One region of the Bacillus sp. FJAT-45350 genome, then DNA from elsewhere that is predicted to be linked to it. Evidence: predicted binding sites of a transcription regulator. Region 1 holds the regulator's gene; each other region holds the start of a gene.

Region 1 (8,439 bases):
TGTTTGTTTGTGTAATAATAGCTGCTCCATCAACTAACCAACCAATTAGACCAGCATCTCCCCAAGTTTCCGTTTTCATGTGGAATACATTGTGGAATTTTAAATCTCCAGTAAATAAATCTTGCATTAAGTCTTCACGGTTTCTTCCAAGAGGTTTGATTAAGTCTTCAGCAACACGTAATAAAAGTTGTCCGTGACCCATCTCATCTTGTACTTTCGCCATAATCCCTAACTTACGACGTAATGTTGGTGCTTTAGGAGTCCACTCTTTCTCTGGAAGCGCTCCCATAATTTCACTCATGCCGTGCATTGAGATTAGTTTAATTAGTGCCATACGGTAATCTTCTGGCATCCAATCATCAGCCTCAACTTTTCCACCTGCTTGTATATGTGCCATAAAATCTTCGTATCTTTTTTGTTCAGTAGGATCATTATATTTAACTTCTACACTCATTATTTAAACTCTCCCTTCGTCTTTTGTATGACGTTGTTATAACGTAACTATAAATTATTGTCATACTAATGTCAACTTATTTCTAAAAATAAAAGTAATTTTCTAAAAATTTCTTTTTATAGCAGCTACCTTCTATTATATGAAAGAAATAGTCTCTATGGTGATTATTCTTGTATAAACGAATAAATCGATTATTAAACGGAACAGCTATTTTTCGTAATGAAAGCAGCAAATAAAATAATTCTTTTCCTATTATACATACACCTATAATTCTTATTGAAATACTAAATGATACTGTCCACTGCCTGTCCAATTTTCTATTATTCATTTTATGGTAAAAATGATTTAAATTACTATTATTGAGCGTATTTATAGCAAATTCAGCTCATTATATATTATATTATTAAAAAGAAGTACAATTTTCTGAATTTTGTATTGACTTTTTCATGGCACCGTTTTACCCTTGTCTATGTAACGTATTAAAATTCATACGTAAATAATTCGTCAGTTTATTAGAACATCTAACAATATAGTCAACTTTTACTATATTAAAATTAAATAGGGGGAATAAACATGAGTTTTTACAGCGAGATTGAATCTGCACCTCAGTCAGAAATACAGGAGGTACAAATAAAGCGTTTACAAGAAACAACACAACGCGTTTTTGATAATGTGCCTTTCTATCAACAGAAATTTGCAGAGCTAAACATAACTCCAGATGATATTAAAACTCTTGAAGACGTTCAAAAGTTACCATTTACTCAAAAACATCATTTACGTGAAAGCTATCCTTTCAAACTATTTGCAGTACCTACTACAGAATTAGTTAGAATTCACGGTTCATCTGGTACAAGTGGTAAACCAACAATTGTTGGATACACTCAAAACGATATTGACATGTGGGCTGAATGTGTAGCACGTGCAATCGTAGCTGCCGGTGGTAAGAAAGGTGATATTCTTCATAATGCATATGGTTACGGTTTATTTACAGGTGGTCTTGGAGTACATTACGGGTCTGAAAAACTAGGCTGTGCTACTGTTCCAATCTCAGGCGGAAACACAGATCGTCAAATTACGTTAATTCAAGATTTTGAACCAACTGTGATTACTGGTACACCTTCTTATGTACTTAATATTGCTGAAAAAATGGAAAGAATGGGTATTAACCCAGCTGAAACCAGCTTAAAATATGGTATCTTCGGAGCTGAACCTTGGTCAGAAGAAATGCGTGCAACTCTTGAAGAGAAACTTGGCATTAAAGCCGTTGATATTTACGGTTTAAGTGAAGTAATGGGACCTGGTGTTTCTATCGAGTGCCACGAAGCACAAGACGGACTTCACATTGCTGATGACCACTTCTTAGTTGAAGTTATCGACCCTGAAACTCTACAACCGGTACCTGAAGGTGAAGACGGAGAATTAGTATTCACTAGCTTAAGTAAAGAAGCACTACCAATTATCCGTTACCGTACTGGTGACATCGCTTCAATTACTAGAGAAAAATGTAAGTGCGGACGTACAACTACAAGAATGTCTCGCGTTAAGGGTCGTATTGACGACATGATTATTATCCGTGGCGTTAACGTATTCCCTTCTGAAATCGAGCGTTATTTATTACAAATTGATGAGCTAGTACCTCATTATCAAATTCACCTAGTGAAGTCTGGTACAATGGACGCTGTTCAACTTCACGCAGAAATGAAGGAAGAATTCTTTAACAATATCCCAGGTCAAGACATGGAGCACGAACTTGTCCTTAACCTAAAACGCAAAATCCAAAACTCTATGAAAAACAACTGCCTAGTTACTATGGACATCCATGTTGGTGCTCCTAACTCAATTCCTCGTTCAGAAGGAAAAGCAGTTCGTCTAGTAGATAAGAGAAAAGAAACAGCACCAGCTAAATAATAACGATGAAAAGCAATGTGTGGATCCACTTGAACTACTAGTTCAGTGTGTGAAGCCATTGCTTTTCTTTTTCTACTAGAAGCTATTTCTCTTCTACACTATATAACAAAACCACTGGTCGGTTATATGAAAAAAATCACAGTATCGGAATTATTCCAACACTGTGATTACTATGAATACTTCTATTTACTATCTGCATTATTTTGCTGCTCTCGTTCAATACGCTCTTGCTCTTCTAAATCCTTTTGTCGCTGCGCTTCCGCCTTCAACACTTTGTGATAGGTTATTTTCGATACCCATATACTTACCTCATATAATAGTAACAAAGGCACCGTTACCATTAAATGCGAGACTATCTCTGGAGGAGTAATAAAGCCAGCTATCACTAACAAAATAAAATAAGCAAATTTTCTAATTCTTGATAATAATTCTGGAGTAACAATCCCAAGCCGCGTTAAAAACATGATAATAACAGGAAGTTGAAATAGAAATCCAAATGGAATTGTTAATTGAAACAAGAATGAAAAGTACTCATTAATACCGTATTGCTCAGTGATATTTAACTGTTCAGCCAGTGTTCCCATAAACTGTATCAAAAAAGGGAAAATAATAAAATACGAAAAAGAAATCCCTAATAGAAACAATCCAAATGCTAATGGAATATAAGATAACGTTACCCTTCTCTCTGTATGGTGAAGTCCTGGACTAATAAAAGCCCAAAACTGATACAAAATAACAGGAGAAACAAGTAATATTGCACTAAAAAATGCAAAAGTCATATAGACCTTTAAAGGGTCTGTCAATTTAAAAGCATTCATCGGCAGATTCTGAGCTTCTGGTGCGCTCTGTAAATACGTAATCATTGGTCCTGCCAGAAAGAAACCACCTATCATCGCAAATACAAAAAAGACAAGCACGATGATTATTCTCTTTCTTAATTCACCAATATGATCATAAAGGGACATATCATTTTGCTTCATTTGACTACCCTTCCTAACTAATTCTTATCTTCATTATTTTTCTTTTTATCATCGTCGTCCATCATACCTTTAGTTGCCTTTTTAAATTCTCTTAAAGTATTCCCTGCTGCTCTTCCTAGCTCAGGTAACTTTTTTGGTCCAAATATAATTAGCGCTACAATTGCTATTAACAATAGGCTCCCAGGTCCTATGTTCATATAGCTCACCTCCTACTTTCTCTTTAGTAACATCTATTAAATACATACAGAACTTTTCCACGTTAGACTTTAGAGAGGGTAATGTTTCAAGAAATAACTCAATGCCTGTAATTCAACTGATAAATCAATATGATGAACTCTAACATTTGAAGGTACTGTTAATCGAGCTGGTGTAAAGTTAAGAATTCCTTTAATCCCTGCCTTCACTAGTCGGTCCGCAATTTTTTGTGCTGCAGCTACTGGCACAGTAAGAATTGCCACCGTTACCTCTTCATCTAAGCATTCTTCTAGATTATCGAGATTATATATTTTAACTCCGCCTATATCCTCACCGATTTTATCCTCAGACACATCAAAAGCCATCACAATTTGTGTGTTGTTATTTTTTGCAAAGTTATAATTTAAAAACGCCGTTCCTAAATTCCCTACACCAATGAGGGCTACTTTTGTAATTTCATCTTGATCAAGTGTCTTTCTAAAAAAAGATAGGAGATAATTAACATTATAGCCATACCCCTTCTTCCCTAGCGCTCCGAAATAAGAAAAGTCTCTTCGAATTGTAGCGGAATCTACTTTAACAGCTTCACTTAATTCTGATGACGATACACGTTGTTTCCCTGAGGCGTGCAGGTTTTCTAAAAAGCGATAATACAAGGGCAATCGTTTTGCCGTTGCTTGTGGTATCTTATTTTGCTCGATATTCATAAATCGCCTCCGCTATTAGCCATGTCCATTACCACCAATAAGTAGTGATAGGACAAACTCTATACCTATATTGTACAACATTTTATCATGTATGTAATCGTATTAACCTATTATTCATCAAGTTGTTGATTGTATGGGAATCGGTTACACTTAAGGTAGTAAAATATCATAATATTAGAGCATATTCAAAAATAATAGCAATGAGTTTGCTCATTGCTTAACGTTTGTTCAATTGAACAAACTCTATTCTTACATAAGAAAGGGTTATTATATGATTTTATTACAATGTGTAAACCTAACAAAATCATTTGGTGCTGAACCAATTTTATCAAATATCAAATTAGAAATACAGTCAAGGGAACGAGTTGCTCTTGTAGGTAGAAATGGTGCTGGTAAATCAACTCTATTAAAAATTATTTCTGGACAAACTTCATATGATTCAGGAGAAATTGTTACACCTAAAGGAATTAAGCAAGGTTATCTAGCACAGGATACAGGACTTGAATCGTCTCTCTCTATATGGGATGAGATGCTTACTGTGTTTGAACCACTAAAGAAAATGGAGAAGCAACTCAGACGATTAGAAGAACAAATGGCAAATCCGGATACCTTAGCTGATGAAACAGCATATAGCAAATTACTTAACGAGTATGACAAGCTACAGATTACCTTCAAAGACCAAGGTGGATATCAATACGAAGCAGATATCCGCAGCATATTATCTGGTTTAAACTTCGGCTCATTTGATTACTCTACAAAAGTTTCTACTCTAAGCGGAGGACAGAAAACTCGTTTAGCTTTAGGTAAGCTTTTACTGACAAAGCCCGAACTGTTAATACTTGATGAGCCAACCAACCATTTAGACATTGAAACGTTAACATGGCTTGAACAATATTTATCTAATTATGACGGGGCCGTACTTATTGTCTCACATGACCGCTATTTCCTTGATAAAATTGTCACGATTGTGTATGACCTATCAAGAACAAAGGCAACAAAATACCACGGTAACTACAGTGCTTATTTAGAAGAAAATGCAAAACGCTATGAAATGGAGCTAAAGCAATTCGAGAAACAGCAAGGTGAAGTCGCTAAGCTTGAAGATTTCATTCAGCGAAACATTGCAAGAGCCTCTACTACGAAACGTGCACAAAGTCGTAGAAAGCAATTAGAACGAATGGATTTACTAGATAGACCATCTGGAGACAGTAAATCAGCTTCCTTCTCCTTTCAAATCTCAAAACAAACAGGTAATGATGTATTGAAAGTTGACCATGCTTCTATTGGATACGATGGACAGCCTGTATGCTCGAACATCACCTTTGAAGTAAAAAAAGGCGAAAGTGTCGCGCTCATTGGTCCTAATGGTATCGGAAAATCAACTTTACTTAAGGCAATTACCAAGCAACATCCATTCTTAGATGGTGACGCTCGATTAGGTAGTAATGTCATGATAGGATACTACGACCAGGAACAAGCGAATCTAAATACAAGAAAAACAGTTTTACAAGAATTATGGGATGAATATCCACTAACTCCAGAAAAAGAGATTCGCACCGTTCTCGGCAATTTTCTCTTTAGTGGTGACGATGTGTTAAAGACAGTTTATGATTTAAGTGGTGGCGAAAAGGCTAGATTGGCACTAGCAAAGTTAATGATGCAAAAGGCAAACTTCCTTATATTTGATGAGCCAACAAACCATCTTGATATTGATAGTAAGGAAGTATTAGAATCAGCATTAATCGATTATCCTGGTACATTGCTTTTCGTCTCACATGACCGTTACTTTTTAAACAGAATTGCGACTCGAATTATCGAGCTCTCTTCCACTAGTATGACAAACTACCTTGGAGACTATGATTACTATGTTGAGAAGAAAGAAGAAACTAAGCAGTTAGCTGAGTTACAGAATGAAGGAGAAGCTGATCGCAATTCAACAGAAAAAGAAAAATCTGATAAAGTTGGGTTTCAACTTGATAAAGAAGCAAAACGTAAAGAACGACAACGGATACGACGAATTGAAGAAATTGAACAAAAGATCGAACAACTAGAGACAAGTATTAGTGAAAACGAAGAAATATTGTGTGACCCTGATGTGTTTCAGGATCACGAAAAAACCCTCTCAATCCAAGGGCAGATTGACGAGGCAACTAGTGAACTAGAGAATTTAATGGAAGAATGGGAAACACTACAACTTGAAGAATAGTCATTCCCATCCTCATACACAAAGCTGAAAGACATCTAAGTTTGATGACTTTCAGCTTTTTTTTCTATCATCCAATAGTAACTAGCAGCTACTATTAGAAACATTGAGGTCGCAGCAGCTACTACTCCTGAATCATTTAAAAGTAATAACGCTACAGACGCAACAATACTTCCTTGTAACACGTTCTTCTCTGCTGTCTTTGTTACGATTCTCTTTTGCATCCAAAGAACAAACCCCACTAATATATAGCTTGTCACAAAGAGCTGAGTCCAATTTGAATACTTGAATATCTTCCAGTTCATCGCTAGCTTTCTTTTTATTACATCAAAAGCATAATAGAAATCCCCAGAAAAAATTCGTTCAAATGCATATCCGATATGTGTCATCTTTCCAGTCACTTGCAACAGAAAAAGAAAACCAATCAAAGCTACTAGTGTTGTTCCTCCCAAAATCATGAGAAAAAAAAGCTTTTTGTTTGCAAACGTTCGATAAAGCATGAAGCCACCTGTGATACCAGCTGCTAACGTCGCCCCAGCATTTGTACCTAGCTGACTTGATCCTAAAAGAAGTAAAGTAACGAAAGTCCAAACAATAATTACTACGCGCTTTATCCATACATTCTTTTGCCTTAGTATCGGTAATAGCATGAGAATACCCGATACTATAAATACACCTGCATATTCGTTCCCGATACCATAATATCTTGCACCAATGATGGGATCATAGCCTAAGTAGGATCTCTGCATAAAATACGAGCCATTCATTAAATCAATTGTAATCAATAGAAATGTAAAAGCACCGAGATAGGTTAATGGAGTCTTTAAATACCTAACAAAAAGATAACCTGTTATTAGGGATGCAAGCGTCATAACCCAAAAGTAAGCGCCTACTTGTATGTACTTAAGAAGGTGAGGTGTTACAAGTAACCATATAGGAGAGCTTATCGCAGCTACCAATAAAATTCTTGCAACCCCTTTCCACCTTTCACTTGATTTGTTTCTCCAAATAAATAGGCTCGTACCGACTAATAAAATCACTAACAACGTAATATAACTAGGTAAGACAATCCCTCTAGTTCGAAAAATGGTGAAAATCCAATCCATCTGCTCAACAATTTCTGTTTGTGAATAAGTTGGAGAACTTTCATGAACAATAGGCTGTCCAATCATCTCAAGTGGTGTTGTTATTCCAAAATAAGATAGGATAAAAGGTGCTACATCCACATTACTCACAACAGAGCTCTGTCGTGTAGTATTTGAAGTGAGAAAAGTTCGCTCCCCCTCATATCGATTATCCCAAATCCAGATTGGTGCTAGCCTTTTCTTTTGTTGATAAGCCTGTTGATTCATCATCGGAGACAGAAATAATACTGTACGCGAAGAAGTAACTACTTCGGATAAAAAATTCTCTAAGTGTAAGAGACGCTCCTTATATTGTGTTTGGAATTGACCTTCTGTCATATTCTCCTTTTCCTGATAAAGACGGTGGAAGTCTCCCCACTCAAGAACAAAAAAAGACGAATCATTCTCTCCTTCAACAGCTAATAATGTATCAATAATGACCTGTTCATTCATTTCAACTCCCATTGGCGCATGAGTGTTATCCCTAACCCCTTCTTGTAATTGCCCCAATGTGTTTCCCTGTGTATCTATTGTAAAAAGTGAACCGTATCTTACTTTTTCTGTCGATAGATCACTATTCCCCATAACAAAAGGGGCAACACCATACTCTTTTAAGTGTTCTCCTACTAACCCAATTTCCGCTCCGTAAGTAGTGAGATGATTTTTTTCTCTTAACTTGTGAAAAAGAGGATGAATAATATCTGTCTGTGGATAATCCCCTGTCCATTGAAGATAAACTTCATCCACAAGTCGCTCATTAAAGTATTCACCCTTCATAAAGGCATTCCAGTCTTTAATTCCTGTACCTCTTGAACCGGAACTAAGTGAGACTACGCTATTTATGTAAGAATAGGCTCCATCCGGTCGT
Region 2 (8,439 bases), 2.1 Mb from region 1:
TTTATTTACTAGAAACCTAGCTAGCGATTGACCAAGAAAACCACTTCCACCTGCAAGGACAATTTTTTTGTTCATCAAAACAAACCTTTCATTCTTTTGATTTACACCTTACCTTGTTGCGAAAATAGCACAGAATTCTCTACTATTCAAACAATTAGTATTCTCTAACTGGTACATACCCTGTTTTTTCCACTAAATGTTGACCTTGCTCAGACAATATCCAATCAATAAATCTATCAATATTCGGGTTATCACTTCCTGCTGTTATCGCATAAAATTCAGCAGATATTGGATATTCATGGTTATGAATTGACTCTTTATCTGGATAGACACCTTCAATTGCTAGATGGCGAATCTCGCCGTTTTGAACCATTTCCGTTGAATAATAACGGAATGAATAACCTATAGCATTCTTAAAATTACGGTAGTTGGATGTCTGTTCTATTATTCCACCCATTCCAGCTACCACATCTTCAGTTGGAGCCTCCATTAACGGGATATCCCCCATCAAGTTCTCTAGTGCTGTTTGACTTCCACTGTCATTAGGTCGTTGAAACGCCCGAATTGATTCATTATTTCCACCAACATCTTTCCAGTTTGTAATTTTCCCTGAATAGATGTCCTGGATTTGCTGTATTGTAAGACTTTCAACTGGATTTCTAGCATTAACAAAAAAGACAAAGGCTTCACGGCCGATTGGTGTTACATGTAACTCAACGCCTTTACTCTTTGCTTCACTTAATTGCCTTTCTGATGGTCCTGCAGCAAAAATTATATCAACATCACCATTTATCAAATTTCGATAAGCTTGATTTGTTTTTGTTGCCGTTACCTCACTTCTGTCCAATCGATACTCTTCTTCAGGATATGTAGCTTTAACAAAAGCGGAATACAAAGGATAAAGTGCAGTTGCTCCATCTAGAATTGGCAGGTCGCTTTCTATTTTTAGTGTAGATTCCTTTTCTAACGAAACTACTTTCGATAGTTCGTGAAAAGGTTGATATTCTAGTAAATCTACTTCCTGGTCATTTACCATTTCAATACTTTCGTAATAAGAATTATATAGTTCATAACCTCCAATGGCGACAAGACATAATACGAAAAAACTTATAGCACTAATCATCAGCTTTTTCGGTTTGACAACTTTAAAAATTGCTAGAATCATAATAATTGCGATTCCAACTGCTATCACAATGACAAGAGGTGTATAAAATTTCACACCACCCATCAGGGCTGTCAAAACTGCTCCGATAAAACCAAAAAAACCAATTAATGCTACTAAAATTACAGAGTATACTATTTTAAGCACTATCGTTGAGTTCATGACACTTCCCCTTTATCAAAAAACGTATAGGTATTCGACGTAATCGTACCATAAAACCCAACTATTTCATTTATTTTATAAAAAAAGATGGCTAAAAGTTTATACAAACTTTCAGCCAATTTCTCTTACACTCTAAATTTACTAACTAACTCTTGTAACGTATTTGCCATTGTTGCTAACGAGTTAGCTGAAGCTGCAATTTCCTCCATAGATGCTAATTGTTCTTCAGTTGAAGCAACAACATTTTGGGTTTGAGCTGAGGTTTCTTTAGAAACAGATTTGATTCCATTAATAGCTGCTGATACTTCCTCAGAATAGGCAGATAATTGCTCTGCAGTAGAAACCATATTATCTATTTGCCCCCCCATTTCTCTCATAGCTTGGACTATTTCCTTAAAACTAGTATCTGTATGTTCAACAATACTTAATCCAGTTTGTACATCTTGTTTCACCTGTTCAATCGAATGATTTGAATGTACAATTTCACTCCTAATTTCATCGATTAAATTAGAGATTTGAGTTGATGACCTTTGTGATTGCTCAGCTAACTTCCCAACCTCTGTAGCTACCACTGCAAAGCCTTTACCGTGGTCTCCAGCTCGAGATGCTTCAATTGAAGCATTTAATGCTAATAAATTTGTTTGAGCTGCTAATTTATTTATCACATTTGAAATATCACCAATCTGCTCCGAGCGTTTCTCTAATAATTTAATAGCTTGACCACTAGTATCTACAGAGGTATGAATAGCATGAATTTGCTGTACAGTCTTTTCAACATAGTTACCACCTCGCTCCGCTTTTTTACTAGTGTTTGAACTAGCATCAGAGATTACTAATGCATTTTCAGCCATCTGATTGATTCCGACCGCTAGTTCATCAAGTGCAATTGAGCTTTCATTTACATTAACTGTTTGATTTTCTGCACCATCCGCAACTACTTGGATGGCATCAGTAATTTGCTCCGTCGCTTTACTTGCTTGTTCTGAACCTGCATGTAATTGTTCTGAAGATGCGGCTACTTGATAGGAAGAATCCTTCACTTGGTTAATCATCGTATTGAGCTTTTCTCTCATTGTATTATAGCTCGTAGAAAGTTCTCCTAACTCGTCACTAGATTGGTCATCTACAGCTATAGTAAAGTCACCATTACCAGCTGAAGCTAACGCATTAGATATTATCGTCAACCTTCTCTTTAATGCTCGTGTAAACAAATAAACGATTAACATTGAAATAACAATTACAATGAATAAAACAGAAAGAAATATTTTCAAAAATGAAGCAATAGTTTGGTCAATAATTTCTTGTGAAGCTCCTACATAAGATATACCAATTACCTCTCCTGTACTTTCTTTTATTGGCATATAAGCTGTTTGATACATATACCCTGCGACTTCTGCTTTACCGTAATAGTTATTGCCTTCATTTAATACAACATGAGCAACTTCAGGAGAGACTTTCGTATTAACCGCTCTTTGTCCATCTACAATCACATTTGTAGAGATACGAGTATCCCCTAGAAAAATTGTTACAGTATCACCTGTATCATCACCAATTGTATCCACTACACCATAATTATCATTCATTAATATAGAACCTTTATACAACTGATTACTTTCTATCGTCCAATCACCTGGATAAAGAGTGTCGATATAACGATATGCAAAAGTTAAATCTGCTCTGGCCTTTTCCGTAGCAAACTCTTCAATTCCCTTCGTCATTTGTTGATGAACAACAAAACCTACAATTGTTGATAATAGCATGATAATTGCTATAACAATTAAATTAATTTTTGTACCTAACTTGAATTCCATTCGCTTTCTCCTTTTACTTAGTCTTCAAAAACAAAAAAAATACGCCTCTAAACTATTCATCGTGAATAGGAAGCGTATTAGCATTTTTTGCAGGTTCACTACTAAAAATCACTAAATTTCTTCATTATGATAAAATACGCAGAAAGGTGACAGGAGCGCTATCCCTTCTCTTACATAGTTTTTCATTTTGATTACCAAGTTATTATATCAACATATTTAACTTTTTCAATATTTATTTACAACTATGTCATTCCTTAATTCCTAAAATCCTATGTGCTTTTTCTATCGTCTCTTTATCAGGTGGATTAACATCAGCTAATGGATATGGAATTCCTAGCTCTTCCCATTTGTATACTCCTAATTGATGGTATGGTAACACTTCAACTTTCTCTACATTATTTAATGTGTTAATAAATGAAGCCAAGCTCTGTATGTGTTCGTCTTGATCATTAATTCCCGGAATAAGAACATGACGTAACCAAATCGGTATTTGTTTTTCAGAAAGAAGCTTCGCAAACTCTAAAATATGATTATTAGGAACAGTTGTAAGTTCTTTATGCTTTTCATTATCAATATGCTTAATATCTAATAAAAACAAATCAGTATATTTGACTAATTCTTCAAGTGAATTTAAAAAATCTGTAGTCTTCGAAACACAACCAGCTGATGTATCAATTGTTGTGTGGAGTCCTAACTGTTTGCATCTTTTAAATAATTCTATTAAGAAATCGATTTGCAATAATGGTTCTCCACCACTAACTGTGACACCACCATTAGAGCGCTTTAAATATGGTATATACGTTTCAATATCAGCAATAAGCTCATCTACAGATGTTGTTTTTCCTTTTTTTTGTTCCCACGTATCAGGATTATGACAAAACTGACATCTTAAAAGGCAACCTTGTGTAAAAATGACATAGCGTATCCCAGGTCCATCAACCATACCTGACGTTTCAACTGAATGAACATATCCCTTCATAAATAGTCCTCATTTCTAACTTTGAATTCACATTATATTCTAACTATAGGTAAAGCCCCTCTTTGATAGTTTTTTCAGAGGGGCTTTAGTTATTCTCTTTTTTATCTTACCTATCTTCCAAGTGACTCATGGAATGTACGGTTAATGACATCTAGTTGCTGTTCTCTTGTCAACTTAATAAAATTAACTGCATATCCTGATACACGAATTGTTAACTGCGGATATAGTTCTGGATGTTCCATTGCATCAAGAAGCGTTTCCCTATCAAATACATTGATATTTAAGTGATGACCAAATTTTTCAGAATAACCATCTAATATCGCAACTAAATTTGTGATTCGGTCATTTGACTCTTTCCCCAATGCTTTTGGCACGATAGAAAATGTGTTAGAAATTCCATCTAATGAATGGTGATAAGGTAACTTCGCCACTGAGTTTAAAGAAGCAAGTGCACCCTTTTTGTCTCTTCCATGTAGCGGATTCGCTCCTGGAGCAAACGGCTCACCATCTTTTCGTCCATCTGGTGTGTTCCCTGTTTTCTTTCCATAGACAACGTTTGATGTAATAGTCAGTATCGACATCGTTGTTTTCGCATTACGATATGTGTCATGCTTCTTTAACTTCTTCATGAAGCATGTCACAATCTCTTCAGCAATTTCATCTACACGGTCATCGTTATTTCCGAATTGCGGATAATCTCCTTCAATTACATAATCAACAGCAATTCCATTCTCATCTCGAATTACTTTCACTTTGCTATGCTTGATCGCACTAAGTGAATCAGCTACTACCGACAATCCAGCAATTCCAGTTGCCATCGTTCTTAGTACATCTTTGTCATGTAGAGCCATTTCAATTCGCTCATAATTGTATTTATCGTGCATGAAATGAATGACATTTAATGTGTTTATATATAGCTCCGCTAACCAGTCAAGCACTTGGTCATACTTAGCCATCACTTCATCAAATTCTAAATAATCGCCTCGAATTTTTTCAAACATTGGAGTTACCTGTGTTTTCGTTTGCTCATCGACTCCACCATTAATTGCATACAATAACGCTTTCGCTAAATTAGCTCTAGCTCCAAAAAACTGCATTTGTTTTCCAATTTTCATTGCTGATACACAACAAGCAATTCCGTAGTCGTCTCCAAATTCTTCACGCATTAAATCATCATTTTCATATTGAATTGAGCTTGTCTTAATCGACATTTCAGCACAATAGCGTTTGAAGTTTTCAGGTAGATTCGTTGACCAAAGTATCGTCAAATTTGGCTCTGGTGCTGGTCCTAAGTTTGTAAGCGTATGAATAAAACGGAATGATGTTTTCGTTACTAATGGACGCCCATCAATTCCTACACCACCGATTGATTCTGTTACCCATGTTGGGTCTCCACTAAATAAGTCATTATATTCCGGTGTTCTAGCAAATTTCACAAGGCGAAGCTTCATGACAAAATGATCGACTAATTCTTGTGCCTCTTCCTCTGTCATCGTTCCTTCTTTTATATCATTCTCAATATAAATATCTAAGAATGTAGATACACGACCAAGACTCATTGCAGCTCCATTTTGCTCTTTAATTGCTGCTAGATAGCCAAAGTATAACCACTGAAAAGCTTCCTTTGCATTTTCCGCTGGATCAGAAATATCAAAGCCATATGAAGTTGCTAGCTCTTTTAATTCTTGAAGTGCTCTAATTTGTTCCGCTAATTCTTCACGTAAACGAATCAAATCTTCTGACATTCTTGGACCTGTTTCTTGTAAATCCTTTTTCTTTTCGTTAATTAAGAAATCTACACCGTATAAAGCAACCCTACGGTAATCTCCAATTATTCTTCCACGTCCATATGCATCTGGAAGCCCAGTAATAATCCCTATTTTTCTAGCAGTTTTCATATCATCTGTATAGGCATCGAATACTCCTTGATTATGAGTTTTGCGATGATCGGTGAAGAAGCGATCCACTTCTCCATCTACTTCATAGCCATATGATTCACATGCAGTAGCTGCCATTCGAATACCACCATAAGGCTGTAACGACCGTTTAAATGGCTTGTCTGTTTGAAATCCAACAACTGTTTCCTTATCTTTATCTAAATAAGCAGGACCATGTGATGTAATAGTAGAAACGATTTCTGTATCTAAATCGTAGACACCACCGTTCTCTCTTTCTTCTTTCGTTAGCTCCATCACTTGAGCCCATAACTTCTTTGTATTATCTGTTGCCGCTACTAGGAATGTATCATCACCAGTATACGGTGCGTAGTTTTTTTGAATAAAATCTCTTAAGTTAATTTCTTTACTCCAAATTCCTTTTTTCAAAAACTCAGGATGTGTCATACCCTTCAACTCCTTGTTTTTAGTACACTTTTAGCTAGTATCTATGTTGTTATCTCTTTGGTGTTTTATATGAATTTACTCTTTTAGTATAGTGTACAAAGCTAGTTTAAGATGTGAAAAAGATCACACTAGCACATTACACAGGAAGTGAACGACATAAGAGTTAATGATGTTAACACCCCTGTTATTGCTAAAATTTAAAGCTGTTACTATTATATTTTTATCTTTCCTCCATTACTATTTGTCACAATATGTTCATTTAGTTAGAGTTGTTATCCTCACTCCCTCTACTACTATTCCATTACTTATAATAAAAGCTATGACGCTTCACTTTTAAGTTTCCCTATGCTCATCTATTCACTTATTCATATAACAAAATATTAAAATTCACGATTTTAATTTCTAGAAACTGTGATAAATTTCACATTTCTTTTTAACATTTAACGTTATGATTGGCTCATCAAGTACTACGACACGAATTAATTATGGAGGAATAAATCATGGCACGTATAACAGAATGGAATCCAGAAAATGAAGAATTCTGGGAAAAAGAAGGAAAAAGACATGCAAGGAGAAACCTTTGGATATCAGTACCAACATTAATGCTTGCTTTTATTGTATGGCAAATCTGGTCAGTTGTTGCAGTTCGCTTAAATGATATCGGCTTCCAATTTACAGCTGAGCAATTATTCACACTTGCTGCAATACCTGGTCTTGTTGGTGCTTCATTACGTTTCATATATACATTCGCAGTAGGAAAATTTGGCGGTAGAAACTGGGTAGTGTTCTCAACAGGTATTCTTGTTTTTCCAGCTATCGGGATAGGGTTTGCAGTACAAAATCCTGATACACCTTATTGGGTAATGCTTCTTTTAGCTGCACTTTGTGGAGTTGGTGGAGGAAACTTCTCATCTGCACTTGCTAACATTAGTTTCTTTTATCCGAAAAAAGAAAAAGGAACAGCTCTTGGTATTAATGGTGGTTTAGGAAATATGGGGGTATCCGTCGTTCAATTTGTCACTCCTCTAATCATTACAGTAGGTACATTTGCTTTCATTGGTGGCGAAGCACAAGTATTACCTGACGGCTCTCAAATTTGGTTGCAAAATGCGGCATTCGTTTGGGTTATTCCAATTATTATTATGACCATTATCGCTTACTTTGGAATGGATAACCTTCCAACAGCCAAGCAATCGGTAAAAGAACAATTCGTTATCGTTAAAAGAAAACATACATGGGTTATGACATGGCTATATGTAGCAACTTTCGGTTCATTTATCGGATATGCAGCCGCATTTCCATTATTGCTACGTTCCACATTTCCAGAGTATGTATCACTTGCGTTTTTAGGAGCATTTTTAGCAGCTGCATTCCGTCCAGTCGGTGGTTGGCTTTCTGATAAACTTGGTGGAGCTAAGGTTACTGCTTATGTCCTTGTTGTAATGTCAGCTGGTGCACTTTCGGTCATTTATTTTCTTGGACAAAATCTATTTAGTGGATTCCTACTATCGTTTCTAATATTATTTATTGCTGCTGGTATAGGGTCTGGTTCAACATTCCAAATGATTCCTATTATCTTCCCAGTAAAAGAAGCAGCACCTGTATTAGGATTTACTGCAGCATTCGCAGCATATGGTTCATTTTTTATACCAAAACTATTTGGTTGGTCTATGTCTAACACCGGTACACCGATTACAGCATTATATTTCTTCATCGCCTTTTACGCGATTTCTATCGTTCTAAATTACTATTACTATCAACGAAAAAACGCAGAAATAAAATGCTAACACTATTATGAATTATGAATTATGAATTATGAATTATGAGTTATGAGTTATGAATTCGTTAGGAAAGCACCTCTTGATGGCATCGAGCCATATAACAAGAGGTGCTTCTTTTGTAGTTTTATATTATTTTTGATATGGGATATTTAATAAGTTTGGTACGGTTACGAATTCATACCCTTGCTCTTGTAATGTTGGA
Region 3 (8,439 bases), 2.9 Mb from region 1:
TACCGTCGCGTCCTTGTTGAGAAAAATAGTAGAAAAAAGGCTGTAAGTGTAGAGAAGCGTAATGATGTTCTAGGAAGAGCACCAAAAGGTGTAAATGATGGTGATGGCTTTGTCTTTATAAGTCATACTGGAGATGTATACCCAAGTGGATTTTTGCCTATCAAGTGTGGTAGTGTGCGTGAGCAATCACTAGGGGATATATATCGAAACTCACCAATCCTACAACAACTAAGAAATAAGTCAGCCCTAAAAGGGAAATGTGGGGTCTGCGAATACAAAGAGCTATGTGGTGGCTCACGTGCCCGTGCATACGCTGTTACTGGTGATTATTTAGAAAGCGATCCTACATGTGCATATATACCAATGAAATTGAGAGAATTAGTAAGTTTATAAGATAGATGAGGTTTTCCGATGGTTAGTATTCTACCTTCTGGAAAACCTTTTTTATTCTGAAAAAAAATAATTATTTTATTAATAGAATCCGTTATACGTGCATATAGTTTACTAGAAACCGAGAAAGAGAGGGAAGTAGATTCACTATACTATTAGAACTAGATTTATTTTAATAAATTATAACGTTTTAATGTGAATGACCTAGAAAAAAGTAGGGTTTTTATAAAAATAAGCAGTATCTTTTTCTTTTTGTCGAACCTTGTAGTATTATGGAACTAGTGTTAAAGTAGATAACGTTAGCAAAAGACACCAATGAATCAAACTCCTTATGACTAAGCTGATGAATTGCAGGTATATTGACGGACTGCATCTAGTAAATTTATAAATGAGGAGAATTGACATGAAAAAAATAATACAAAGATATTCAAAACAAGAAATCGGAATTATCATTGCATTTATTATGACAATTTTATTAATGTGTGCTTCTGTTCTTATTTCTTCTTAATCTATAGAATTAGCGATTGAACTAAATTATATATACTGTTATGAAAGTACCCTCTGTGGTGCTTTTTTTTTATGTAAGGTGAAAGATAATTACACTAATAAAAAGTAGTAGAAGTAAATACTCTACCAATCCCCCAGATTTAAAAGTAAGAGGGAATTTCACATTCCAAGGTAGAGGATAAAATAACTTTATCCCTCTAGGAGTCATCATATCTCCAATTAAGTGACTAATAGTTCCAATTACTAGTCCTAGTACAAATGAGTAGGGCGCCATATCTCGAAGAATTCCCCATAATAGGGCAACAAATAATATGCTATGAAAAAACTTTCGATGCCCAAAGAAAAAATATACTAGTTTTGATATAGAAGGGAGCTTTCGTCCAATTTTACTTTTCATATGATCAATATCAGGAAGTAACGCACCAATAATCAATCCTCCACTAAATAGTACAAGATCATCTATTACTGGTGAGTAAATCTGTAATGCTCCTATACCAGTGGCTAAACCAAAGGCTATATGTGTTTTATACTGCATCTTACTACCCCAATTTTCTATGACTTTTTTAATTATAATTGAGTTCCCCTCTTAACTATACAAAACCTAATCATTGTTTTCTATACTCTCATTTCATCCATTGCCAATATTTTGTCACAATATCTTTTTTGAATTTCATTTCATGTGTGATAAATTTCACTGTCTCAATATCTTAATCAGCCTACAATGTATTTAACAACAAGATAACTTGTTAGATTCTAAAGGGGTGGAAGAAGATGAATGATTTTGTAAGATCCTTTTATTCAAAAACAAGCATGTATGCTTTTTTCGTAGTATTAGTATTAATTTTTACAATGTGGGTTGGAACGAAGGGCTTTGTAAAGATAGATATGATGTTGTTTGGGTATTTTATTTCTTCAATAGTATTTGCTATCGGAATTACGGTTCGGACATGTTCATGGCTTATTAGACCAGCCACACATCAAGTGTTTAAACGCACACTTCAAAATTTAAAGAAACGTAAGAGACAGAAGCGTAATGTAAAGGCTATTACAAAGACATTAGTAGATAATATTATTCTTCAAAAATTTATTTTCAAGCGTGGTCTTTATCGTGGCATTCAACACTGGTTAGTAGCTTGGGGCTGTATTGGTTCATTCGGGTTTACATTTGGTTTAACTTTTGGGTGGATTCATTTTGCTTTAATAGATGCACAAACATATGCAGTTGTTGCAATGGGTGTTCAAGTAATGACAATGCATCCTGATGGATTCATAGCTCATATCATGTACAACATTTTAAATATTACAGCACTAATGGTATTAGGTGGCGTAACGATGATGATGATTCGTCGTGCGAGAGATAAAAATGTACAAGTAGGTCAGCGTTTTGAATTCGATTTATTCCCACTTTATGTGTTATTAGCAGTAACAGTAACAGGATTATTATTAACTGTTTCATATAAATTTTTAGGTGGATTTATTCATCCTTATCTATCATTGATTCATCAAATAACAGTCGTAATTTTCTTAGTTTACTTCCCATTTGGAAAGCTATTCCATTTACCTATTCGTCCATTGGCAGTTTCAGTACCGATGAACTATCAAGAAGTGATCCAAGTTGATACAAGAGCATGTAAGAAATGTGGAACGAATTATAGTAGTGATGACCAAATAGAAGATGTAAAAGGAATTCTTGGAGTTCAAAACTTTGATTTACAACTTGAAGATGGCTCATATCTAGCAGACTATTGTCCGTCATGTCGTCGTAGAATGCGTGTGATGAGTCAATTAAACTTAGAAAATCCAATGGGTAACCCATTCGGTCCAATTCAAACAAATAACGGAATTCATGTACCAGGGTTTAGTCAAAAACGTTCTGAAGAATTTTACAATAAGAGTGAATCTAAGGAGGAGAAATAAATGACTCAATTTCTACAAAAAGAAGGGACGAAAAACCTTCAACATCCAGGTGAAAAGCTAATTAGTACACATTGCTGTTATTGTGGGATGCAGTGTGGAATGCATATACGTTTAAATGAAAAAACGGGGAAAGTAGTAGGGGTAGAGCCTCGATACGATTGGCCTGTAACGTTAGGGAAGATGTGTCCTAAAGGAGTTACAGCTTACCAAACAATTGACCATGATGAAAGAATTACAAAGCCTTTAATTAAGAAGAATGGTCAGTTTGTAGAAGCTACTTGGAATGAAGCACTAGATTTAATTGAAACAAATTATAAAAAGCTGCAATCTGAACATGGTATGGACGCTATTGGAGTGTTCGGTGGCGTATCAATGACAAATGAAAAATGTTATTTAGTTGGTAAATATGCACGTGCTGTTTTAGGTACACGCTATGTTGATTATAACGGTCGTTTTTGTATGAGTTCTGCAGCAGGTGGTTTTATGCAAACACTTGGTACAGACCGAGGTTCGACATTACCATGGCCTGAGCTAGAGCATACGGATTGCTTCTTTATGGCTGGTTCAAACACAGCTGAGTGTCATCCGACGACAATTCAATGGTTATGGAAAGCACGTGACAAAGGGGCAAAAATGATTGTTTGTGACCCTCGTGAAACACCAACAGCACGTATTGCAGATGTTCATTTAGATTTACGCCCAGGTACAGATGATGTACTTGCGAGTGGAATGTTACATCTATTAATAAAAGAAGGCTATGTAGATGAAGCGTATGTTGCAGAGCGCTGTAACAATTACGAAGAATTAAAAGTAGCGGTTGAGAAATTCACACTAGAATATACGTCAGTTTACACAGGTGTATCAGAAGAAAAATTACTGAAAGCAGCTCATATCTTTGGTCGTTCGCCTCGTTCAGTTGTAATGTTTGCACGTGGAATTGAACAGCAATCAAAGGGTGTAGATAACGTTCGTTTATATACGTCAATGGCTTTATTACGTGGACAAATTGGAAAATTCGCATCAGGTGTTGCGACATTTACGGGACAAGCAAACGGACAAGGTGGACGTGAGCATGGTCAAAAAGCCGATGCATTACCAGGCTACCGAAAAATTGATGACCCTGCTGCTCGTAAATATATTTCAGATGTATGGGGAATTGACGAGAAAGATATGCCACAAGCTGGTGTATCAGCATATGAAATGTTTGATGAAATTGAAGCAGGTCGTATTCGTGGAATGCATGTAATGTGTAGTAACCCGGCTGTTTCAGCACCAAACCTACAACATATTTGGAATGGATTTAATAAATTAGACTTTTTAGTCGTAAGTGACTTCTTCATGTCAGAAACAGCAGAGTTTGCTGATGTTATCCTTCCTGCTTCTTCATGGGCAGAAGATGAAGGAACAACAACGAATTTAGAAGGACGTGTAATCCGAATTCGTAAAGTGAAAGACCCGATCGGTGAGTCAAAAACAGATTGGCAAATTATGAAGGTAATAGCTGAACGTATGGGTAAAGGACATCTTATGAACTACAATAACCCACATGAAATTTTCGAAGAGTTCCGTGTAGCAACTAAGGGTGGTAAAGCCGATTATTACGGAATTACTTGGGAACGAATTGATAAAGAAGATGGTGTGTTCTGGCCATGTCCATCAGAGGACCATCCAGGTACACCAACAATGTTTAAAGAAAAATTTGGCCATCCAGATGGGAAAGCAAATTTACCAATTGTTAACTACCGTGATTCAGATGAAGTCCCAACTGAAGAATTTCCGCTTTATTTAACAACAGGTCGTGTTGTATTCCATTTCTTATCTGGTTCACAAACGAGAAGAACAGAGTTCTTAATGCAACAATGTCCAGTACCTTATGTGGAGATGCACCCTGCTCTTGCTAGTCAGTATGGATTTAGTAATGGAGAAACAATAAAGTTAACGACGAAGCGTGGAAGTATGGTACTTGAAACTCGTTTAACGAAAGCAATTCGTGAAGATACAGTCTTCGTTCCATATCACTGGGGTAAAGATCTAGCAGTTAATGTTCTAACAAACCCAGCATTAGATCCAGTATCGAGAATGCCAGAGTTTAAAGTATGTTCGGTCAAAATGGCAAAAGCATAATAAGGGGAGTGTAAATCCATGAATAAAGTAATGTATTTGGAATTTGAACGTTGTATTGGTTGTCGTGCATGTCAAGCTGCATGTCGTGAGTGTGGAGGACATGATGCAAAGGAGCGTAACTATGTTGAGTATGTAGACTTTATGGAAAGCAGACAAACGTTCCCAATGCTTTGTATGCAATGTAAAGATCCCGCATGTGCACGAGTTTGTCCAGCTAACGCAATTCAAATTACAAAAGAGGGCGTCGTATTATCAGCAATGGAAGAAAAATGTATTGGCTGTAGAAATTGTACTTTTGGTTGTCCTTTCGGTATACCGAAGTTTGATTTTGAAGAGAATAAAATGTATAAATGTGACATGTGTTATGACCGTACGCAATATGACATTTCACCAATGTGTGCATCAGTATGTCCAAGTGATGCGATTCGTTTTATTGATTTTGATGAGATGCAAGCATTACGTCGTCGTAGAACGCAAATGAACTTAATTGAAGGTAAGAAACCATCTGAACAAGATAAATGGAAATACGTACCGGAGTTCTTCGGAGTATATTCTGATTAATTAAAACGGCTGTAAGTACGTGAATGTAGAGGAGAGAATAGCTGACTAGAGTTCGTCTTTCCTCTAAAAGCTTCCATTCATATAACTGGGAGGGATTATTATGACAGATAAGAAAAAGCTCGGACGGAATAAAAAAGATACTAATGATGATATGATAAATCTTGTTGATAATTTAAACCGTGATGATGATACTAAGTATAATCGTCGTGCATTTTTAAAGACGGCAGTAGGGACTTCTGTTGCACTCGGGTTTGCAACAGTACCGTTTTCGTTACGTGCTATGCTTGGCTTTGCAGATGAAGAGTTTGATGCCTATGAAATTGCGAAAGTCAATGATGTACCTGCAGGGAGCTCAGCAACTTTTTATTACCCAACAGATAGTGACCCCGCATTATTAGTTCATACGAAATCAGGGGAGTGGGTTGCTTATAACAGTGCATGTACACATTTAATGTGCCCTGTATTTTATGAAGAGGAAAAAGAAATATTATTATGTCCTTGTCATAATGCATACTTTAACTTAAATGGACATCCTGAAATGGGTCCACCACAACGAGAGTTACCGAAGATTTTAATAGAAGTGAAAAATGGTACTGTTTATGCAGTAGGAAGGGAATATCGTCATGGGTAAGAAAACTTGCTGGATAATCATTTTTCTTACGATTGCAGTTAATGTTGTTATGTTGCAATGGACAATTGAGGCTTATTTAGGTAGAGAATATGAAATTATGTACACTTACACAGTTGTTGGAGTTGTCTCAGCTATTATTGCATTTGTGACATTTTTACAATGGCGAAAACTTGAATATAAAGACTAGGTTAAGCAGGGAACAGGCAAAGTTAAATGTCTGCAACCCTGTTTTTTTTATTATATCTAGATAAAATTTCATGGTTGTTGAAAGTATTTCTGAGAAGAGCAATGGCTGCGCACACTACACGTCTAGCAAGAAGAACCCGCTTGTTGCTAGACTCAAAACAAAGTAGTGGCTTCGCTCATTGCTTCATATAAAACGCTCCGCATTTTATTATATGAATAAAACGTGAACATCCTCAATAATGTGAGAAATTTCACATCGTAAAAGACTAGTATGCTTTATTCTAATAGTAACTTCTTAAGAAGAGTTAAATTAACTAACTAAGAAATATTACTGGAGGAATAAATTATGGCTAGAATTACGAAATGGGAGCCGGAAAACGAACAGTTTTGGGAGTCGGAAGGAAAGAAACATGCGAGTCGAAATTTATGGATTTCAATTCCTGCTTTATTTTTAGCATTTGCAGTTTGGCAAATATGGTCGGTTGTAGCAGTTAACTTAAATGATGTGGGCTTTAACTTTACGTCTGGAGAGCTATTTACTCTTGCAGCGCTTCCGGGCTTAACAGGTGCAACACTTCGTCTTATATATACATTTGTAGTCCCTATTTTTGGAGGGAAGAACTGGACAATCATTAGTACAGCGTCCTTATTAATCCCTTCGATTGGTATTGGTTATGCAGTACAAAATCCAGAAACTTCATTTATGACAATGGCAATTTTAGCAGCACTTTGTGGATTAGGTGGAGGTAACTTTGCTTCATCAATGGCGAACATTAGCTTCTTCTATCCGAAAAAAGCAAAAGGTACAGCGTTAGGACTTAATGCAGGTATTGGTAATCTTGGTGTAAGTGCTGTTCAATTTATCGCACCTTTAATTGTAACTGTTGGGGTATTTGGCGCAGTTGCTGGAGCACCACAACAAGTAGCAGATGGTACAAATATTTGGATTCAAAATGCGGGGTTTGTATGGGTAATTCCGATTGTATTGACTGTTATTGCAGCAATCTTTGGAATGGATAATCTACCTGGTACAAAGGCTTCAGTTAAAGAGCAAGCAGTAATCTTCAGAAACAAACATACGTGGATTATGACATGGTTATATGTTATGTGTTTTGGCTCATTCATTGGATATGCAGCAGCATTTCCGCTATTAATTCGTACAGAGTTTCCAGAAGTAAATGCAATGCAATATGCATTCTTAGGACCTTTAGTAGGGGCATTAATTCGTCCTGTTGGAGGATGGATTTCAGATAAAATCGGTGGAGCAATTGTTACATTTTGGGATATTGTTTTGATGATTGCCGCAACAATTGGGGTTATTTACTTCTATAATGCAGGCAACTTCACAGGGTTTCTAATCATGTTCATGGTTTTATTTGTAACAACAGGGATTGCAAATGGTTCAACATTCCGTATGATTCCGTTTATCTTCCCAGTAAAAGAAGCAGCTCCAGTCCTTGGCTTCACATCAGCAATTGGTGCATATGGGGCTTTCGTAATTCCGAAAATGTTTGGTTGGTCAATTGAAACAACAGGTGTAGCAAACACAGCTCTTTATATCTTTATTGCGTACTATGTAATTAGTTTGTTAATTACTTGGTATTATTATTCTAGAAAAAATGCAGAAGTTAAGTGTTAGAACTAATAAGATAATCGGCTGTCACCAAAAGAGTTTGGGGATAGAAGAGCACTAAAATGTGAAAAACTTTTCAGTGCTCTCGCTGATAGCCAAGCTCTTATAAATTATATGGTATGTTGTAGTGGTTCCTAGTTGGAGGGAAGAAAAGTGACAGCGAAAGAAATTTTTCAATATAAAAACCCTAGAATAAAAATGCTTCATTTAACATGGATTGCTTTTTTCATCTCGTTCTTCGCTTGGTTTAATATGGCACCATTGGCTGGGACAATGGTTCATTCTCTAGGTTGGTTAACAATGGATCATATTGCAGCATTAGCGATACTAAATGTTGCATTGACAATTCCAGCACGGATTCTTATTGGGATGCTTCTAGATAAATTTGGTCCAAGACGAGTATTTTCAATTCTGTTAATTGTTATGGCGATCCCAACATTTATGTTTGCTTTCGGTAACACGTGGATGCAATTATTTATTTCAAGATTAT
Region 4 (8,439 bases), 2.9 Mb from region 1:
AGTATAGGTTTGTTTGGCATGGGGCTTATCAATTCAGAATGGCCTCTTGTTTTAGCTATTGCTATGACTGTTCTTACCTCTCTATTTATTCAAGGAGCCGAAGGTGCTACCTTTGCAGTGATTCCTTTAATTAAGAAGAGAATCACTGGACAAATTTCTGGGATGGCAGGTGCTTATGGAAACGTTGGAGCAGTGGTCTACTTAACATTATTCACTCTTGTTACTCCTCAAACATTCTTCTTTATCCTCGCAGGAGGAGCATTTGTAAGTTTTCTCTTTTGTCTACTCTTCTTAGAAGAACCAAAGGGCTCTCATGGTGAGGAATATGTACTTTCCTCTGTAGATAAGGAAATAGCCTAAGACTTTGAAGTTTTATATGGTTCATTCTAATGTTGTTATTAGAGTGAACCTTTTATTACATAAATATAGTGAAAATGGTGATAAAAAACCAAGTTTATTTTTTGCTATTGTGTTAAAGTAAATTTACTTGGTTATTTTTACTCTGTTGATGTAGGAAATCACGGTTATACTATGTACAGAGACATTGAGTAATTACTCTATTAATTGGTGGGATTATATGGATAAAAAGCATCTTGAAATGAAACGTTTCTTTAGTGAATTATCTGAAGATAATAAGTCACTACTTTTAGAACGTGGTACACCTATTCAAGTTAAGGCAGGCACAGTTTTATTTGTTGAAGGGGACGAATCAGAGTTTGTTTATTTAGTTCGCTCTGGTAAGGTTAGCCTTAGTAAAATGACTACAGATGGTAAAGAATTTGTCGTTCACTTAAAACAGAAGGATGAGCTTGTCGGTGAAGTAGGTCTCTTTAATGAAATGTGTATAAGTGTAACTGCTAAGGTGGTTGAGGATGCTGATTTATTTCGTTTTGAACGTAGTAAGCTAGAAGACCTGTTCGCTGAGAATGGTGAAATTGCAGTAGCGTTTATGAAGTGGTTTTCACGTCATACTCAGTCAACACAAGCGAAGTTTAAGGATTTACTTTTATGTGGAAAAACAGGCGCTCTTTACTCAATGTTAATTAGATTTTGTAATTCCTACGGTGTAGAAGTAAAAGAAGGAATTAGAATTGAAGTAAACTTAACTAATCAAGACCTTGCAAATTTCATCGGGACAACAAGGGAAAGCGTTAATAGAATGTTAAATGATCTAAAAAAATTAGACGTTTTAGATAAAGTAGAAGGTTATATAATTATAAAAAAATTGGAATTTTTAAAGGAATATTTACACTGTGGAGATTGTCCAGTAGAAATTTGTACAATATAACAAAAGAGGCTTTCATCCATATATATGGTGAAGCCTCTTTTGTTTAAAAGTATTCGCCTGTTGTTTTAACTGTTAGGTGTGTGCCGTCATATGTTTGTTCACCAGATGCTGTTAGTAGGGTTACTTTATGCACATTAAAATCAATACCTTCCTTTAATGAATATCCTAGTAACAAACCAGTACCGAGTTCATTTTGATTATCGTATACTGCGACTTTTTGCCCTTCCATTGACTTATGCTTTGCCTCTAATATAAACCTTCGCCACTCTCCAAATCTTTTTATAATATAGGCTGATTCACCATCATCTAGATAGCCTACGAAAGCTTTAGAATCATCGATAAGACCATTTTTGCAATGTGCCCCTATTTGTTGGATAACGAGATTAATTTGCTCTAATTGTTCAAACTCGAGTTCATTTGAAAAGATTATCGTGAACATTTGCTCTTTTTTGTAATTAGTAACAGTGAAGTCTCCCTTAGGGTGGAGAGGAATGATATATGTATCATTCTCGACCTTCGTAGCAATACTTTCTAGATAGGTTATTGCTTCTTCTGCGCTTATATATGTAATATTTACTTTTAACAAAGACAGTCCTCCTTACAAAATTGTTGTTGCCTCTAGTATGTACCCATTGTGTTCATTTCTAAACTGTGATGCGTATCACATCGTAAACCAGCTTTCTTCGGTAAACTTAGTATATACCAAAGGAGAAAGGAAGATCACAATGAATATAAAGTGGTTTATCCCTCGGGAACATGGTGCATGGGCAATGCTGATTGTTCCTTTATTGCTCGGTACTTTTATTAGTAACCCTTCTTTTACTCACCTTTACTTTATTATTGGAGTATTAAGCCTGTACTTTGGCACTGGTCCTCTTTTAGCTTATATAAGGAAACCTAGACTAGGAAAAACAGTACTCCCATCATTTATGATTTATACAATTTGCGGGTTGATTTTTCTTGTTCCAGTATTGTACAAGCATCCATTTCTACTTTTATTCTCTTTTGCCATTATCCCTCTATTTTTTGTCAACATATTATTTGCTAGAAAAAGAAATGAACGGTCGTTTAGTAATGATTTAGTAGCTATTCTAGCATTATCATTTTTGGTACCTATGACATATTATATTGGAAATAATGCTATGACTTCTGAGGCATTGATTTTAATGTCATTAAACTTTGCTTTTTTTATTGGAAGTGTTTTTCATGTGAAGACATTTATTCGTGAGAAAGATAATAAGAAGTTTCTAAGGCTTTCAAATGGATACCATGGAGCAACTGTCATTATCCCTTTTTTAATAGGCTATCCTATTTTTGCTTTAGCATTTGCCTTTAGTACGATTAAGACATGGGTGATGCCCAAAGGATTAAAGATAAAACCAATTACTCTAGGACTAGTTGAACTAACGAATAGTATATTCTTCGTGTTAGTCATTTTGTTATTTAGGACGTGAAATATTGTATGAGACAAGTGTATTGATGCGGAAAGTAATCATTATATTGATACTTAAGAATATAAATAATTAGAAAGAGTGGAATTACGTTGAAGTCTAAGCTCTTAACTACCAATCATGATTCTTTTTTGGAGAATAATTGATGAAATGATCCAATAAGAGAGATTGTTAGGATGCGAGGCGATATTATGTCGGTGAAAAAGCGGTATTTTTGCATTGATGGAGAATGGGGAATCGTCCACCTACCAGAAAAACCAAACGGCTTTGCGGTATTTATATTGGGGGATATTAATCATTTTGTAAATAAGAAAACGAGTTTCTGGGTTCAACATCCGGACAGAAAGAAGTATATTGAGAAATTAAGGGATAAAGGATATACCGTTTTTCTCTCTAATTTATATGGTAGAAATTGGGGTAGTAAAAAAGCTGTACAATTGGCTGAGCACGTCTATCATGTTGTTATGAAAAAAGAAATACTTAATAGCAAAATTCATCTTGTTGCAGAAGGTATGGGGGCATTAGTTGCGATTAATTTGATAAAAAAATTGGATAATATACGTTCGGTAGTTTTTATAAATCCATGTTTACATTTGTATCATTATTATGACAAAGAAAAAAGGAATAAGTTGTTCTTTAAACGTTTCTGCCATGAACTATCATTGGCTCATCAAATTGATGAGGAGTTTATTGAAGAATTGTTATTGAAGCAAAAGAATACATGGGCGAGTACAAAACACATGCCAATCCATATTATTCATGAAACGAGTCATAAAAGGTATAGCATGGATGAGCATAGTAAACAGTTTGAGCATCATCGTAAAAAGATAGGCGATCCAATTACACTTACGATTTATCTACCTGGAAAGCCGTTTTCAAAGTATGCGAAACCAACCTATACATTTTTTCAAAAATACGAAAAAGAGTTATAGATATAGGTCAATCATAATATGCATTTCAGAAAAACCGGCAAAATCGGATACCTTGATTTTGGGGAGGTGACTTTTTGAAAAAGGTTGTCGTAACGGGAGTATTAGGATTTATAGGGCATCAACTATGCATGAGCTTGTTAGAAGAAGGTTATAAAGTATATGGAGTAGATGGAGTGGAGCTCGCAGAAAATAAATTAGCTGAGCACAAGCTTGATTTAATTGGGAGAAACTCCAATTTCAAATTTATTAATAAAAAAATTGAGGATGTTGACTTTAAAAATTTACTAAAGGGTATAGATATTGTCTATCATCTAGCCGCATCTACAAACTCCGATAATCAGTGGCAGAACTTACGAACGACAATTGAACACAATGTTCGAGCAACACAGCGAATCATTTCCGCTTGTCCTAAAAAAACAAGGTTTATTTATTCTTCAACTGTTCAGGTATATGGAGATAGACCAGGAGTCATTACAGAAAATGCACCAACGAATCCAACAACTGCTTATGGATTAACGAAAATGACAGGTGAATCTATTATTTTACAAGAGAAAAAGAAGAAGGATATGAATGTAGTTATTTTAAGATTACCGACTGTCTACGGACCGTGGCAACGTGAGGATATGACGTACTACCATCTATTAAAAGGAACCATAGAAAAAACACCTGTGACTGATGTTTGTATTGACCGTACTACTTTGGATGTTGTTTATATTTCTGATGTAGTAGATGCATTTCTACTTGCAGGTACCACTAAAGAAACGAATGAAACTTATAATATTACAAGTAGGAAAAAACACCAATGGCATAAAGGGAAACAAATCCTCACTAATTTTGATTATAAACCATCGATCAATGAAAGGCTTGAATCCTCATTGTCAGGTGAAAAAGCAAAAGAGCGGCTAGGATTTGTTCCTAAAGTATCTTTAGAAGAAGGATTAAAGAATCAGGAAGAACATATGAGAAAATGGATTCCTTTGTTAAAAGAATAAATTTCTCTGATGTGGTTGGCTTTTTGCTTTAATTATTTTACAATGAAAGGATAAACAAATCACATCGGAGGACAATGTGTGGAAGCAAAGTCAGTCATTATCGGAGTTGTTATTTTTGCAATCGTGACAGTAGGCTTATTCATAATGTTAAATATTGTATTAAGGTTAGGAGAAACAATATCTGTTATTGTTGCGATCGTAGTAGGAGCAATTGCAGAAATTATTTATAGGAGAAAAAAGAACTCATAAGCCCAAGTTTTAGGGCTTACGAGTTCTCTTTTTTGTTTTGATGCCTATATTGTTTTCATAAAAGAATTTTCGAAAAACTTTAATTCTGGGTATTTTTCTTGTGCAGTTCGCATTTGGTAGTCATTTTCAAATAAAGCAACAATTCGTCCGTCTCTATCAGTAACTAAACTTCGTTGCATTCGCTTAAAACGTTCTAATTCTTTTTCATCACCATCAATCCAACGTGCATTAGAAAAAGGCATTCTTTCTAGCTGGATATCAACGTGATATTCATTTTTTAAACGATACTCTAATACTTCAAATTGTAGTACACCTACAACTCCAACTATTTGTTGTTCAATTACTTTATTGTATGTTTTAAATAGCTGAATAGCCCCTTCTTCAGTTAACTGCTTAATCCCTTTTTCAAAGGATTTATGCTTTAGAGCCTCTTTTACTGTAATAGCAGAAAAGTACTCGGGAGAGAAGTGTGGCATCTCATCAAACTCAAAAGTTTCTCCTTCTGCAAGAGTGTCACCAATTCTAAATGTACCTGGATCAAATAATCCAATGATATCACCTGCGTAAGCTTCATCAATAATATTTCTACTTTGAGCTAGAAATTGAGTAGGCTGTGCTAGCTTGATTGGCTTATTAATACGGACATGCTTTACTGACATCCCTCTTTTAAATGAACCTGATGTAATACGTAGGAATGCTATTCTATCTCTATGGGCTGGATTCATATTTGCTTGGATTTTAAAGATAAACCCTGAGAACTCTTCTTTTTCTAATGGATTAATAATTCCGTTGTTACTTTCACGTGGAGTAGGACTTGGAGACATTTCAAGGTAGTGCTCTAGGAATGTTTGAACACCAAAATTTGAAATGGCACTACCGAAGAACACAGGAGTGAGCTCTCCACTTTTAATCCGTTCCCCGTCATATTCATCACCAGCAACATCAAGTAACTCAATTTCTTCTCTAAATTGAGAGACTAAGCTTTCATCTCCAATGATCTCGTCAATTTTAGGGTCATCTGGTCCTGAAACAGAAATTACATCTATATCATTTGGATTATCAGGATTGTATAGCTCTAGTTTTTTTCGATGACGGTCATAAACACCAGAGAATGAAAGCCCCATACCTATTGGCCAATTCATTGGATAAGAACGTATTCCAAGAAGATTTTCCTGTTCCTCTAATAAATCAAATGGATCTCGACCTTGACGATCGAGTTTGTTAATAAATGTAAAAATAGGAATCCCTCTCATTTTACATACTTTGAATAGCTTCTTAGTTTGTGCCTCTACACCTTTTGCGGCATCAATTAGCATCGTTGCTGAATCGGCAGCTGTTAATGTGCGATATGTGTCTTCACTGAAATCTTCGTGGCCGGGTGTATCTAAAATATTTACGTGGTAGCCATCGTATTGAAACTCAAGTACAGAACTTGTAACAGAGATTCCACGTTGTTTTTCTATTTCCATCCAATCACTTACTGCGTGCTTGGAATTTTTTTTTCCTTTTACCGAACCGGCTTCACGAATTGCTCCACCAAATAATAACAGTTTTTCTGTTAAAGTTGTTTTCCCTGCATCGGGGTGAGAGATAATCGCAAACGTTCGTCTCGATAGAACTTCCTTTTGATAAGAATTCATAATATTCCTCTTTCTTAATAAATAATAATTTCTTTACTAGTACGTGCATAGAGTAAAAGAGATGTACCTTTGTAAGAGCTTTATCTATTATAGCAAGGATAAAGGTAAACTTCCATCAAGCATTCTAAGCAGTGACCTGTACTTTCAGAATTAAAAGATGGAGGGGATTGTGACCTTGTCTAGAATATATTTAGTGGAGTAATAACTTAAGTTCAATAAGCTACTAAATATATTGTTGAGGAAAAAAAGTCAAATTTCTATTATACTAGTAGAGTATGTCTTGAACGATTAAGTAAGGGAGTGTCTTTTCATGCAACAGAAATTTATTATATTCATCCTAATCATGCTCATGTTAGCTATAAGTGGATGCTCTAGTTCAACTCAAAACCAAATCCAACGAGTAGGCTTATTATTAGAAGATACGATAGATGATCAAGGCTGGAATAGTCAAGGATATCAAGGACTATTACAAATTCAGTCAAGTCTAGGTGTCGATGTGTTTTTTAAAGAGGATATCAATACATATGAAAAGGCAAAGGATGCTGTAATCAAGTTTGATAATGAAGGAGTAAACTTGATTTTTGGTCATGGTCGCATTTTTGCAACATTCTTTAGTGAGTTAAATGAAGATTATCCAGATATTCATTTTGTTACCTTTAATGGTGAAGTGGAAGGTGAAAACATGACTAGCCTTCATTTTGAAAGTCATGCGATGGGATTTTTCGGTGGGATGGTAGCAGCTGAAATGTCAGAAACTAAAACAATTGGAGTAATTGCTGCGTTCCCTTGGCAACCTGAAGTAGATGGATTTGTTGAAGGGGCAACATATCAGGAGCAACAAATAGAGGTACTAACGGATTTTGTTGAAGATTGGACGGATACGGATAAAGCAATTTCGATTTATGAACAGATGGTCATGGATGGTGTTGATGTTTTTTATCCTGCTGGAGATGGCTATCATGTACCATTAGTAGAAAAAATTAAAGATAAAGGTCTTTATGCAATCGGATTTGTTAGTGACCAATCAGACTTAGGTGAGTCTACAGTATTAACAAGTACAGTGCAAAATGTAGAGACTCTCTATCAACTAGTAGCAAATAAGTTTGTTAATGGTGAGCTAGATGTTGGTAATCTATTCTTTGATTTTCAAGACGATGTCATAACACTAGGAGAATTTAGTTCTGTAGTGCCTATAGAATTTCAAGAACGAGTAGATCAATCAATTGAACAATATAAAGAAGATGGAAAACTTCCAAATCAAAGGTAGAAATTTTACACTATTTGCATAAATAATAAAACCATTGTATTCTTTTTAGAGGTTGTTCTCGAATATTCTTTTAGAAAAGTTAATGGGGTGAAACGATGAATTCAGAAAATAACATGAAGTTTATGCAAATTGGAATGAAGTATATGCCAGAAGCGAAAGCTTTTTTTGATGAAAAAGGTATTGAGCTTAACATGGAAGACCTTCAACCAATGTTAGAGTTACTTTTAAAGGTAATGTCTGACGCATATGAGTTAGGAAAAGAAGAAAGTACTAATGAATAATAACTTGAAGCCGACTACAAAGCAGTAGTCGGTCTTTTTTTATCATAAGTATGCTTTGGAGAGGACTAAGTCGACTTTACTAATTGTACAGGCGCATTCGTCTAGTTATATTCATAATATAAGTAGTGAAGTCACTTTAAATTTAAAGGAGTTTTGCTTCATGTATTACCATCCTCAATATATGCATAGACAGCACCAACAGCATCAACATCACCACGGACATCACGGACATCACGGACATCACGGACATCACGGACATCACGGGCATAGTGGTCAATCAGTACTACCGTTCTTAGCCGGTCTTGCTGTAAGTCCATTTTTATTTGGTGGCTTAGGTGG

What was found. The regulator Rex, encoded in region 1, represses fermentation and respiration genes when NADH is low (regulators of the CRP and FNR family bind a similar motif). The targets are predictions, from matches to a motif close to TTGTGAAATATTTCACAA.
Region 2: the regulator Rex is predicted to act here: its motif matches at 6,568-6,585, upstream of pflB (formate C-acetyltransferase).
Region 3: the regulator Rex is predicted to act here: its motif matches at 6,556-6,573, upstream of CD003_RS00820 (NarK family nitrate/nitrite MFS transporter).
Region 4: the regulator Rex is predicted to act here: its motif matches at 1,938-1,955, upstream of CD003_RS00840 (YwiC-like family protein).

Annotation. Positions count from the first base shown of each region.
Region 1 is NZ_NISU01000001.1:3,067,448-3,075,886, forward strand. It holds gene paaA (1,2-phenylacetyl-CoA epoxidase subunit PaaA) at 1-454, opposite strand, end outside; gene paaK (phenylacetate--CoA ligase PaaK) at 1,028-2,362, shown strand; gene tatC (twin-arginine translocase subunit TatC) at 2,545-3,342, opposite strand; gene CD003_RS15505 (twin-arginine translocase TatA/TatE family subunit) at 3,360-3,539, opposite strand; gene CD003_RS15510 (redox-sensing transcriptional repressor Rex) at 3,609-4,244, opposite strand; gene CD003_RS15515 (ABC-F family ATP-binding cassette domain-containing protein) at 4,516-6,450, shown strand; gene CD003_RS15520 (hypothetical protein) at 6,486-8,439, opposite strand, start outside.
Region 2 is NZ_NISU01000001.1:927,659-936,097, reverse strand. It holds gene CD003_RS04690 (TIGR01777 family oxidoreductase) at 1-75, opposite strand, end outside; gene CD003_RS04685 (PstS family phosphate ABC transporter substrate-binding protein) at 155-1,324, opposite strand; gene CD003_RS04680 (methyl-accepting chemotaxis protein) at 1,450-3,135, opposite strand; gene pflA (pyruvate formate-lyase-activating protein) at 3,383-4,114, opposite strand; gene pflB (formate C-acetyltransferase) at 4,225-6,456, opposite strand; gene CD003_RS04665 (MFS transporter) at 6,957-8,243, shown strand; gene CD003_RS04660 (polysaccharide deacetylase family protein) at 8,367-8,439, opposite strand, start outside.
Region 3 is NZ_NISU01000001.1:155,747-164,185, forward strand. It holds gene CD003_RS00785 (TIGR04053 family radical SAM/SPASM domain-containing protein) at 1-393, shown strand, start outside; gene CD003_RS00790 (metal-dependent hydrolase) at 968-1,432, opposite strand; gene CD003_RS00795 (MFS transporter) at 1,669-2,814, shown strand; gene CD003_RS00800 (molybdopterin oxidoreductase family protein) at 2,815-4,938, shown strand; gene CD003_RS00805 (4Fe-4S dicluster domain-containing protein) at 4,957-5,499, shown strand; gene CD003_RS00810 (ubiquinol-cytochrome c reductase iron-sulfur subunit) at 5,600-6,130, shown strand; gene CD003_RS00815 (hypothetical protein) at 6,123-6,317, shown strand; gene CD003_RS00820 (NarK family nitrate/nitrite MFS transporter) at 6,663-7,955, shown strand; gene CD003_RS00825 (MFS transporter) at 8,103-8,439, shown strand, end outside.
Region 4 is NZ_NISU01000001.1:164,956-173,394, forward strand. It holds gene CD003_RS00825 (MFS transporter) at 1-360, shown strand, start outside; gene CD003_RS00830 (Crp/Fnr family transcriptional regulator) at 578-1,288, shown strand; gene CD003_RS00835 (hypothetical protein) at 1,332-1,874, opposite strand; gene CD003_RS00840 (YwiC-like family protein) at 2,014-2,742, shown strand; gene CD003_RS00845 (alpha/beta hydrolase) at 2,931-3,671, shown strand; gene CD003_RS00850 (NAD-dependent epimerase/dehydratase family protein) at 3,746-4,663, shown strand; gene CD003_RS21615 (hypothetical protein) at 4,742-4,912, shown strand; gene CD003_RS00855 (peptide chain release factor 3) at 4,957-6,552, opposite strand; gene CD003_RS00860 (BMP family ABC transporter substrate-binding protein) at 6,863-7,819, shown strand; gene CD003_RS00865 (ComZ family protein) at 7,915-8,100, shown strand; gene CD003_RS00870 (hypothetical protein) at 8,261-8,439, shown strand, end outside.